2 regions of the Geobacillus sp. PLS 41 genome follow, and region 1 is predicted to be linked to the other one. Evidence: a T-box and tRNA genes for the amino acid it is inferred to sense, from the RefSeq annotation. Region 1 holds a T-box; the other holds one or more tRNA genes.

Evidence for each region. The T-box of region 1 lies ahead of leuS (leucine--tRNA ligase). A T-box ahead of a tRNA ligase gene usually reads a tRNA of that ligase, here a tRNA-Leu.
Region 2: it has a tRNA-Leu gene. The T-box ahead of leuS (leucine--tRNA ligase) is inferred to sense a tRNA for this amino acid. The anticodon was not compared.

The regions. Positions count from the first base shown of each region.
Region 1 covers NZ_CM151395.1:1,234,177-1,239,728, forward strand. Annotated here, with positions in the region: gene mnmM (tRNA 5-(aminomethyl)-2-thiouridylate-methyltransferase MnmM) at 18-605, opposite strand; gene ACVX3G_RS06155 (YtzC family protein) at 891-1,154, shown strand; gene ACVX3G_RS06160 (hypothetical protein) at 1,173-1,337, shown strand; gene ACVX3G_RS06165 (MDR family MFS transporter) at 1,548-2,747, shown strand; T-box leader at 3,241-3,462, shown strand; gene leuS (leucine--tRNA ligase) at 3,539-5,552, shown strand, end outside.
Region 2 covers NZ_CM151395.1:480,857-486,408, forward strand. Annotated here, with positions in the region: rRNA gene ACVX3G_RS02290 (23S ribosomal RNA) at 1-794, opposite strand, end outside; rRNA gene ACVX3G_RS02295 (16S ribosomal RNA) at 1,183-2,740, opposite strand; tRNA gene ACVX3G_RS02300 (tRNA-Ala) at 3,093-3,165, opposite strand; tRNA gene ACVX3G_RS02305 (tRNA-Pro) at 3,178-3,251, opposite strand; tRNA gene ACVX3G_RS02310 (tRNA-Arg) at 3,256-3,329, opposite strand; tRNA gene ACVX3G_RS02315 (tRNA-Leu) at 3,333-3,418, opposite strand; tRNA gene ACVX3G_RS02320 (tRNA-Gly) at 3,435-3,509, opposite strand; tRNA gene ACVX3G_RS02325 (tRNA-Leu) at 3,521-3,605, opposite strand; tRNA gene ACVX3G_RS02330 (tRNA-Lys) at 3,616-3,691, opposite strand; tRNA gene ACVX3G_RS02335 (tRNA-Val) at 4,378-4,453, opposite strand; rRNA gene rrf (5S ribosomal RNA) at 4,462-4,578, opposite strand; gene lysS (lysine--tRNA ligase) at 4,800-5,552, opposite strand, start outside.

The DNA of each region.
Region 1 (5,552 bases):
CGGCGGATCGGACGGAATCAGGCGCCCCCATCCGCCCGATTCTCGAGCGCGAGCAAAAACGGCGGGTTGTTTTGCCGATTGATGAATTCGTATTTCAAGGCATGGACGCGCCGTTGATCAAGAGAACGGACGTAATCAAGGAGCGCGTCGCGTTCGCGCTTTCCTTCCGGATGGCCGTGGTAGACGACAAGAACGATGACGCCGCCCGGCTTCATGACGGAAAGCAACTGGCGGACCGCTTCGATCGTCGATTCCGGCTGGGTGACGATTTGCTTATTGCCGCCCGGCAAATAGCCGAGGTTGAACACCGCGCCGGCGATGCGCCCGTGTACATCGGCGGGAAGCGCCTCAAGCAGTTCACTATGGCTTCGCTCGAACAACGTCGCCCGCCCGCATAGCCCATGTTCCGCGAGGCGGGCGGAAGCGGCGGTGATGGCCTCAGGCTGAATGTCAAAGCCGAACACATGGCCTGTCTCCCCGACGCGTTCGGCCAAATACACGGTGTCGTGCCCGTTGCCGACGGTCGCGTCGACGGCGATGTCGCCTTCGTTGACCGCTTGATCAAGCAAAAAGCGGGCAAACGGCAAAATGTTCATCAAAGCCATCGGTTGGCCCCTCCTTGTGATCGTTTCATCGTTTACGTTGGCAGGCGTGGCGTTGCGCCAAAGTGTCGGATGCCATCGCTTTTCCCCTAAACTTTCCATCCTCTGCGCCGGCGTGACAGAAAACCTTGAGCTGACCGACATTGATCGAGCTGAACGAAGATCCTCACGTCGGCATTGTAACAAAAACTTCATGGAAAATCGACCGCTGCCAATCATTGGCGTGATACGGCCGGCCTATGCGGCGCATAGTAAACATGAGGGAATATCACGAAACGAGGTGAGCGCATGGCGACAAGACAATCCGTTGAGGAATTTTTGCAGCGGTGTGAAGATGTGATCCGCTACGCGAAAGAGCAATATACGGAAGCGCAAAAGCAGGAGCATTACAACATCACCGAATACACCAACGCCCAGCAGATGCTCGAGCAGACGGTCATCGATTTAGCGCACTTGGCGCGAAGCTGCAACGCCCAGCAGCGTGAGCAGCTGCATCGGATGCGGCTCCAACTGGAGCAATTGCAAAACGACATGATTTTGCTTGACCGCTGAAACGAGGAGGAACACAACATGAAGCGACGCTTGAAACAAACGAATCCGGAACAAAAAACACGCAACGGCCAAAACAATAACGATCTTGAGCTTGGTCAAGACTTTGACCCGGTGAAGCTGGCGAAAAAGCAATACGAGGAAACGGGCGGCCAACCGATCCGCTCCAAGCAGCGGAACGGGTGACGACAAGCCAAAGGGGCGGAAGCCGCTCCAACTTGTTCTTCTTTTCGCGCAGGAGCCCCGCTTCAAAAGCCATTGTTTCCGTGGGGAGTTAGTTTGGCAAAAAAGTGGCGGACGCATCGGAACGCTCCGCCTTTTTGATTGCATTTTTTCCTGTTTTCCCCTACAATTATTTCGGAACTCAAAATAAAAACCAGAAAAGGATGATGACCGATGCCCCGCGCTCTTTGGTGGCTGCTTGTCGGCATGGCGCTCAATGTGACAGGGGCGTCGTTTCTATGGCCGCTAAACACGATCTATTTGCACGAACAGCTCGGCCAGCCGCTCGCTGTCGCTGGTGTCGTGCTCATGCTCAACTCTGGGGGAAGCGTCATCGGCAGCTTGGCCGGCGGCTTTTTGTTTGACCGGATCGGCGGGTTTCGCGTTTTGTTGGCCGGAGCGATGTTGACGATAGCCGCGCTCGGCGGCTTAAGCGTTTGGCACGGTTGGCCGCATTATGCGGTGTTTTTGGCGTTTGTCGGCGTTGGCAGCGGCGTCGTCTTTCCGGCCGCGTCGGCGTACGCCGGGGCGATTTGGCCGGAAGGGGGGCGGCGGGCGTTCAACGCCTTGTATGTCGCGCAAAACATCGGCGTCGCCGTCGGGTCGGCGCTTGGCGGGCTTGTCGCTTCATATTCGTTCTCGCTCGTTTTTTTCGCCAATCTTTTGTTGTATGCCGCGTTTTTGTTTACGGTTGTGGCCGGGCTGCGCCGCGTTCCGCTCTTGCCGCCGCCGAGAAAGAAACGATCCGGAGAAGCGGAAAGAGCGCCATCCCGCTCCGCGGGCTGGGCGCTTGCCCTCCTTTGCGCCGGCTATGGACTGTGTTGGTTGAGCTATGTCCAATGGTCGACGACGATCGCCGCCTATACACGCGAGCTCGGGATACCAGTCGGGCAGTACAGCTTGCTTTGGACGATCAACGGAGCGTTGATCGTCTTGGCCCAGCCGCTGTTGTCAGCGGTCATCCGCCGCTTCATGCCGACGTTGAAGCGGCAAATCGTGATCGGTTTTTTTATTTTCGCCGTTTCGTTTGCCATGCTGTTGGGGGCGCATTCGTTTGCAGAGTTTGCCGCGTCCATGATGGTGCTCACGATCGCCGAGATGATCGTCTGGCCGGCGATTCCGGCCGCGGTGAACGAATGGGCGCCCCCGGGGAAAGCCGGGTTTTACCAAGGAATCGTCAACGGGACGGCCACGGCCGGACGGATGATCGGACCGGTCATCGGCGGCTCGGTCGCCGATCTGTTTGGAATGAAACTGCTCATCATGATGTTAGCATTGTTTGCCTTATTGGCGGTGCTGGCCGCGCTTTTGCATGATCGTCGGCTCCCGAAGCGGACGGAGAACGCGGATGAAAAAACCGCGGCTTCCGTATAGATTTCGGCTTGCAATTGATCGACAAATTTTTTAAAATAATAATAAATTTGTCATTCTGTCCACTCATCGCTCGATTCATCCTATTTCGCGCAGGAGACTCCCACTTCAACGACCAAAGGGAGTAAGTGGGAGAGGAATGTGCGTTCCCCCTTTCTTTTGTGTATGATAGAATAAAGACGTGGAGAAAACTGTTAAATAAAGGCACTCCAATAACGGCTGCTCGATGGATGGAGTTGGTTGCAGGAAACGTTGCAACCGTAAAACATGAGCGTAGGTCTGTCTGTTGTGTGTGGAAGCCAAGTACTGCCAACAGACACACCGAGAGAATCGGTAACGATGCAGGCATGACCTGCGTCGTTGGGTAGTCGTCAACCTGCCCCCTGATGCAACCCCAAGTCAAGGAAGGAGGACGAAGTCCGTTTGCACTTCTGGGGAGTTGCAAGCCCCCACTTCAAGCGTTAGCGAAGTGGGGGTAGTTGACGTGCGAATAAGGCGAATAACGGTGAAGAGGAGCAGTAGCGGGCCCGACGGACGGCAGAGAGTTGACGGATGGTGCGAGTCAACCGAAGTCGGCTCGTGAACTCGCCTCGGAGTTGCCGGCGTGAACGGTCATCGACAGCGCCGGCCGTCCATCCGCGTTAAGGAAGAAAGCGGGTGCGCCGTTTGGCGCGCCAAAAAGGGTGGTACCGCGGGAAGCGCGCCTCTCGTCCCTTTGCTGTGGGGATGGGGGGGTTTTTTTGTACATATTTTCGTCAATGATGCAAGTAGAACTTGATAGGAGGAGTGCTGCGATGAGCTTCAACCACCGCGAAATTGAACAAAAATGGCAGGACTATTGGGAGAAAAACAAAACGTTCCGCACGTCCGATGATGATGACAAGCCGAAGTTTTACGTTCTCGACATGTTCCCGTATCCATCCGGCGCCGGCTTGCACGTCGGCCATCCGGAAGGATATACGGCGACCGATATTTTGGCGCGCATGAAGCGGATGCAAGGGTACAACGTCCTTCACCCGATGGGCTGGGACGCGTTCGGGCTGCCGGCCGAGCAATATGCGCTCGATACCGGCAACGACCCGGCGGAGTTTACGCAAAAAAACATCGACAATTTCCGCCGGCAAATCAAATCGCTTGGCTTTTCGTACGACTGGGACCGGGAGATCAATACGACCGACCCGAACTATTACAAATGGACGCAATGGATTTTCTTGAAGCTGTATGAAAAAGGGCTCGCCTACATGGATGAAGTGCCGGTCAACTGGTGCCCGGCGCTCGGCACGGTGCTGGCGAACGAAGAGGTGATCAACGGCCGGAGCGAGCGCGGCGGGCATCCGGTCATCCGCAAGCCGATGCGGCAATGGATGCTGAAAATCACCGCCTATGCCGACCGCTTGCTTGAAGATTTGGAAGAGCTCGACTGGCCGGAAAGCATTAAGGAGATGCAGCGCAACTGGATTGGCCGTTCGGAAGGAGCGGAAATCGAGTTCGCCGTCGACGGCCATGACGAAACATTCACCGTGTTCACGACGCGTCCGGATACGCTGTTTGGCGCGACGTACACCGTCTTGGCGCCGGAGCATCCGCTCGTTGAAAAAATCACGACGCCGGAGCAAAAGCCAGCCGTTGACGCCTACTTAAAGGAAATTCAAAGCAAAAGCGACCTTGAGCGCACCGATTTGGCGAAAGAAAAAACGGGCGTGTTCACCGGCGCGTACGCCATTCACCCGGTCACCGGCGATCGGCTTCCGATTTGGATCGCTGACTACGTCTTGATGAGCTACGGCACCGGAGCGATCATGGCCGTGCCGGCGCACGATGAGCGCGACTACGAGTTTGCGAAAAAATTCCACTTGCCGATGAAAGAAGTCGTCGCCGGCGGGAATATCGAAAAGGAAGCGTACACCGGAGATGGCGAGCATATCAACTCCGAGTTTTTGAACGGCTTGAACAAGCAGGAAGCGATCGACAAAATGATCGCCTGGCTTGAGGAGCACGGCAAAGGGCGGAAAAAAGTGTCGTACCGGCTGCGCGACTGGCTGTTCAGCCGCCAGCGCTACTGGGGCGAGCCGATTCCGATCATCCATTGGGAAGACGGCACGATGACGCCGGTGCCGGAAGAGGAATTGCCGCTTGTGCTGCCGAAAACGGATGAAATCCGTCCGTCGGGAACGGGCGAGTCGCCGCTGGCCAACATCGAAGAATGGGTCAATGTTGTCGACCCGAAAACCGGGAAAAAAGGGCGGCGCGAAACGAACACGATGCCGCAATGGGCTGGAAGCTGCTGGTATTATTTACGCTACATCGACCCGCACAACGACAAGCAGCTCGCCGATCCGGAAAAGCTGAAAAAGTGGCTGCCGGTCGATGTTTACATCGGCGGGGCGGAGCACGCGGTTTTGCATTTGCTTTATGCCCGCTTCTGGCATAAGTTTCTCTATGACCTTGGCATCGTGCCGACGAAAGAACCGTTCCAAAAGCTGTTCAACCAAGGGATGATTTTAGGCGAAAACAACGAAAAAATGAGCAAATCAAAAGGCAACGTCGTCAACCCGGACGACATCATCGAAAGCCATGGGGCCGACACCTTGCGGCTGTATGAAATGTTCATGGGGCCACTTGAGGCGTCGATCGCTTGGTCGACGAAAGGGCTTGACGGGGCGCGGCGCTTCCTCGACCGCGTCTGGAGACTCTTTGTCACCGAGAATGGCGAACTGAACCCGAACATTGTCGACGAACCGGCGAACGATACGCTCGAGCGCATCTATCACCAAACGGTGAAAAAAGTGACGGAAGACTATGAAGCGC
Region 2 (5,552 bases), 750 kb from region 1:
CGTGCGTGGGTTCGGGCCTCCAGCCGGTGTTACCCGGCCTTCACCCTGGACATGGGTAGATCACCTGGTTTCGGGTCGACGACGACGTACTCACACGCCCTGTTCAGACTCGCTTTCGCTGCGGCTCCGCCTCTTCGGCTTAACCTCGCACGCCATCGTCACTCGCCGGTTCATTCTACAAAAGGCACGCCATCACCCATCAACGGGCTCTGACTACTTGTAGGCACACGGTTTCAGGTTCTCTTTCACTCCCCTCCCGGGGTGCTTTTCACCTTTCCCTCACGGTACTGGTGCACTATCGGTCACTAGGGAGTATTTAGCCTTGGGAGATGGTCCTCCCTGCTTCCGACGGGATTCCTCGTGTCCCGCCGTACTCAGGATCCGCTCGGGAGGGAACGAAGTTTCGACTACAGGGCTCTCACCTTCTCTGGCCGGCCGTTCCAGACCGGTTCGTCTACCCCGTCCCTTTCTCACTCCCATCGTGAGCGGTCCTACAACCCCAAGAGGACATGCCTCTTGGTTTGGGCTGTTCCCGTTTCGCTCGCCGCTACTTGGGGAATCGCGGTTGCTTTCTTCTCCTCCGGGTACTAAGATGTTTCAGTTCCCCGGGTGTGCCCTCCATGCCCTATGGATTCAGGCATGGATACTGCCCCATTACGGACAGTGGGTTCCCCCATTCGGACATCTCCGGATCAACGCTTGCTTACAGCTCCCCGAAGCGTTTCGGCGTTTGCCCCGTCCTTCATCGGCTCCTAGTGCCAAGGCATCCACCGTGCGCCCTTTCTAGCTTAACCTATCGCGCTCTCGGCTTCTTCCTTTGCTTTTCCGGTTATCTAGTTTTCAAGGAACAAAATTGATTCTTGAGAGAACATGACTCGTTCCCTCAAAACTGAACGAAGCGACTGCCTTGAGTCTGCTTCTTTGCAGCTTTGCGCCGAGGAATCCATCTTCCTTGAACCTGCAAGAAGACGAAGGCGCAAAACACTTGAAGGAATCCTCATTCCTTCAAAACTGAACGAAACAGAAGCGCGTTTTGCTTTGAATAACGACTGATGTCTAGCTCCAGCGCCTGGCTCTCTTCTGCCAAATAACCTTCCCCCTCGGGGTGCAAGCACCCCTGCGGGTGAAGAACATTTGGCTTCGAGAGCCAAACGCGGCGCTTCTGCTTTTCTTCGTCCTTAGAAAGGAGGTGATCCAGCCGCACCTTCCGGTACGGCTACCTTGTTACGACTTCACCCCAATCACTTGCCCCACCTTCGGCGGCTGGCTCCCGTAAGGGTTACCGCACCGACTTCGGGTGTTGCAAGCTCTCGTGGTGTGACGGGCGGTGTGTACAAGGCCCGGGAACGTATTCACCGCGGCATGCTGATCCGCGATTACTAGCGATTCCGGCTTCATGCAGGCGAGTTGCAGCCTGCAATCCGAACTGAGAGCGGCTTTTTGGGATTCGCTCCCCCTCGCGGGTTCGCAGCCCTTTGTACCGCCCATTGTAGCACGTGTGTAGCCCAGGTCATAAGGGGCATGATGATTTGACGTCATCCCCACCTTCCTCCGACTTGTCGCCGGCAGTCCCTCTAGAGTGCCCACCTTCGTGCTGGCAACTAGAGGCGAGGGTTGCGCTCGTTGCGGGACTTAACCCAACATCTCACGACACGAGCTGACGACAACCATGCACCACCTGTCACCCTGTCCCCCCGAAGGGGGAACGCCCAATCTCTTGGGTTGTCAGGGGATGTCAAGACCTGGTAAGGTTCTTCGCGTTGCTTCGAATTAAACCACATGCTCCACCGCTTGTGCGGGCCCCCGTCAATTCCTTTGAGTTTCAGCCTTGCGGCCGTACTCCCCAGGCGGAGTGCTTATCGCGTTAGCTGCAGCACTAAAGGGTGTGACCCCTCTAACACTTAGCACTCATCGTTTACGGCGTGGACTACCAGGGTATCTAATCCTGTTTGCTCCCCACGCTTTCGCGCCTCAGCGTCAGTTGCAGGCCAGAGAGCCGCCTTCGCCACTGGTGTTCCTCCACATCTCTACGCATTTCACCGCTACACGTGGAATTCCGCTCTCCTCTCCTGCACTCAAGTCCCCCAGTTTCCAATGACCCTCCACGGTTGAGCCGTGGGCTTTCACATCAGACTTAAGGAACCGCCTGCGCGCGCTTTACGCCCAATAATTCCGGACAACGCTCGCCCCCTACGTATTACCGCGGCTGCTGGCACGTAGTTAGCCGGGGCTTCCTCGTGAGGTACCGTCACCGCGCCGCCCTCTTCGAACGGCGCTCCTTCGTCCCTCACAACAGAGCTTTACGACCCGAAGGCCTTCTTCGCTCACGCGGCGTCGCTCCGTCAGGCTTTCGCCCATTGCGGAAGATTCCCTACTGCTGCCTCCCGTAGGAGTCTGGGCCGTGTCTCAGTCCCAGTGTGGCCGGTCACCCTCTCAGGCCGGCTACGCATCGTCGCCTTGGTGAGCCGTTACCTCACCAACTAGCTAATGCGCCGCGGGCCCATCCGCAAGTGACAGCCAAAGGCCGCCTTTCAACCAAAGACCATGCGGTCTTCGGTGTTATCCGGTATTAGCTCCGGTTTCCCGGAGTTATCCCGGTCTTGCGGGCAGGTTGCCCACGTGTTACTCACCCGTCCGCCGCTGACCAAATCAGAGCAAGCTCCGATCCGGTCCGCTCGACTTGCATGTATTAGGCACGCCGCCAGCGTTCGTCCTGAGCCAGGATCAAACTCTCCAAAAGAAAGTTGATTGGCTTTTTGCTTCAGCCGCAGCACCAAAGGCGCTAAACGACCTCCGCTTTTCGTCGCGCTTCGTTTCGTTCAGTTTTCAAGGAACGAGACCTCTTCTTGAACTTGCTTCGTTACAGTCTTGCGCCGAGGAACCCAATTCCCCCGAATTCACTAGAAGACACAGGCGCAAAGTTGCTGCATTGAAACAACTTCTCTGCTGGTTTTCGTCGAAGAATCCCGCTTCTCTCCATTCACTTGCAGGACACAAGGTTGCTACTTTAGTTTGCTTCTCTGTAATCCTACCGAGGAACCTCACGTCTTCAAATTCCCTTGCAAGCGGCAGGCACAGACATAAAGCAACAGTGGAGCCTATCGGGATCGAACCGATGACCTCCTGCGTGCAAAGCAGGCGCTCTCCCAGCTGAGCTAAGGCCCCATATATCCGCTATCGGGAAGACAGGATTTGAACCTGCGACCCCATGGTCCCAAACCATGTGCTCTGCCAAACTGAGCTACTTCCCGCCAACGCGCTCGAGAGGATTCGAACCCCTAACCTTCTGATCCGTAGTCAGATGCTCTATCCAATTGAGCTACGAGCGCAAGTGCCGAGGGCCGGACTCGAACCGGCACGGTAGTGACCTACCCCAGGATTTTAAGTCCTGTGCGTCTGCCAATTCCGCCACCCCGGCTAAATGGGCAAATAAATGGAGCGGAAGACGGGACTCGAACCCGCGACCCCCACCTTGGCAAGGTGGTGTTCTACCGCTGAACTACTTCCGCTCGAATCAACATGCGGGTGAAGGGACTCGAACCCCCACGCCCGTAAAGGGCACTAGACCCTGAATCTAGCGCGTCTGCCAATTCCGCCACACCCGCAAATCAATTGTGGTGAGCCATGGAGGACTCGAACCTCCGACCCTCTGATTAAAAGTCAGATGCTCTACCTACTGAGCTAATGGCTCATAGTCAAGTATACACTCACAATGAACGATGTCCCTTCCTCTGCTAGCATATTCGAAGATGTCGGATGCGTCGGGACAACTCGAAGCAAATCCGAAGATGCTTCGCTCGTTGCTCTACCTACTGAGCTAATGGCTCATGGTTAGGATAACACTCTACAGCTTCGTTTCACTTTACCTGCCTCTTCCTCTCCCAGCCGATTCAAAGATGCCAAGTGCGTCGAGGCAACTCGAAGCAAACTCGAAGATGCAGCGCTCGTTACTGAGCTAATGGCTCATAGTCAAGTATACACTCACAATGAACGATGCCCCTTCCTCTGCTAGCATATTCGAAGATGTTGGATGCGTCGGGACAACTCGAAGCAAATCCGAAGATGCTTCGCTCGTTGCTCTACCTACTGAGCTAATGGCTCATGGTTAGGATAACACTCTACAGCTTCGTTTCACTCTACCTGCCTCTTCCTCTCCCAGCTGTTTCACAGATGCCTAGTGCGTCGAGGCAACTCGAAGCAAACTCGAAGATGCAGCGCTCGTTACTGAGCTAATGGCTCATAGTCAAGTATACACTCACAATGAACGATGTCCCTTCCTCTGCTAGCATATTCGAAGATGTTGGATGCGTCGGGACAACTCGAAGTAGATTCAAAGATGTAATACTCGTCACTGAACTAATGGCTCATAATAGGTGATGGTGGAGGATGACGGGATCGAACCGCCGACCCCTTGCTTGTAAGGCAAGTGCTCTCCCAGCTGAGCTAATCCTCCACAGGATTGCCTAGCGACGACCTACTCTTGCAGGGGCGCTGGCCCCAACTACCATCGGCGCTGGAGGGCTTAACTTCCGTGTTCGGGATGGGAACGGGTGTTTCCCCTCCGCTATCATCACTAGACAATCAACAGACAAGTTATATTATAATTAAATTTATTTATTTGTCAACTAGATCCTTGTTTTTGATTAGTGCTGTCATTTCAACGTGCTATCATAATATAACACGTTGGGAGTGGTTTGTCAACTCGACTTCCTGTGTTTGTTTTTCAACAAAACAACGACAACTATTTTTACATAAATGAAAAGCCCCCTGCTGCTTGTCTTTGCAGGGAGCGATCAAATTTATTTATGACGCATTTGCGGGAAAAGCAACACGTCGCGGATCGACGGTGAGTTCGTCAGCAGCATGACCAGACGGTCGACCCCGATGCCAAGCCCGCCTGTTGGCGGCATGCCGTACTCGAGCGCTTCAAGGAAGTCTTCGTCCATTTCATGTGCTTCATCGTTTCCTTGTTCACGCTCTTTCAGCTGCGCCTCAAAGCGTTGGCGCTGATCGATCGGATCATTCAATTCGGTAAAGGCGTTGGCATGTTCGCGCCCGACGATAAACAGCTCAAATCGGTCGGTAAAACGCGGGTCGTCCGGATTTTTCTTGGCCAACGGTGAAATTTCAACCGGATGGCCATAAATGAACGTCGGCTGAATGAGGTGAGACTCGACTTTTTGTTCAAAAAATTCGTTGACAATATGGCCAAACGTCATATGTGGAGCAACTTCCACTCCGTGTTCTTTCGCCAGCTCCCGCGCCTCTTCGTCGCTCATCTGCCGCCAGAAGTCGACGCCGACATATTCCTTGATCGCATCGACCATATGGAGGCGCCGCCACTCGGGCGTTAAGTCGACGACATGCTCGCCGTATTGAATTTTCGTCGTTCCAAGCACTTCAGTGGCAATGTGGGCGATCAAGTTTTCCGTTAGTTCCATAATGTCGCGGAAATCGGCGTACGCCTCGTACAATTCGAGCATCGTAAACTCCGGGTTATGGCGGGTGGAAATGCCCTCGTTCCGGAAAACGCGGCCGATCTCGTACACTTT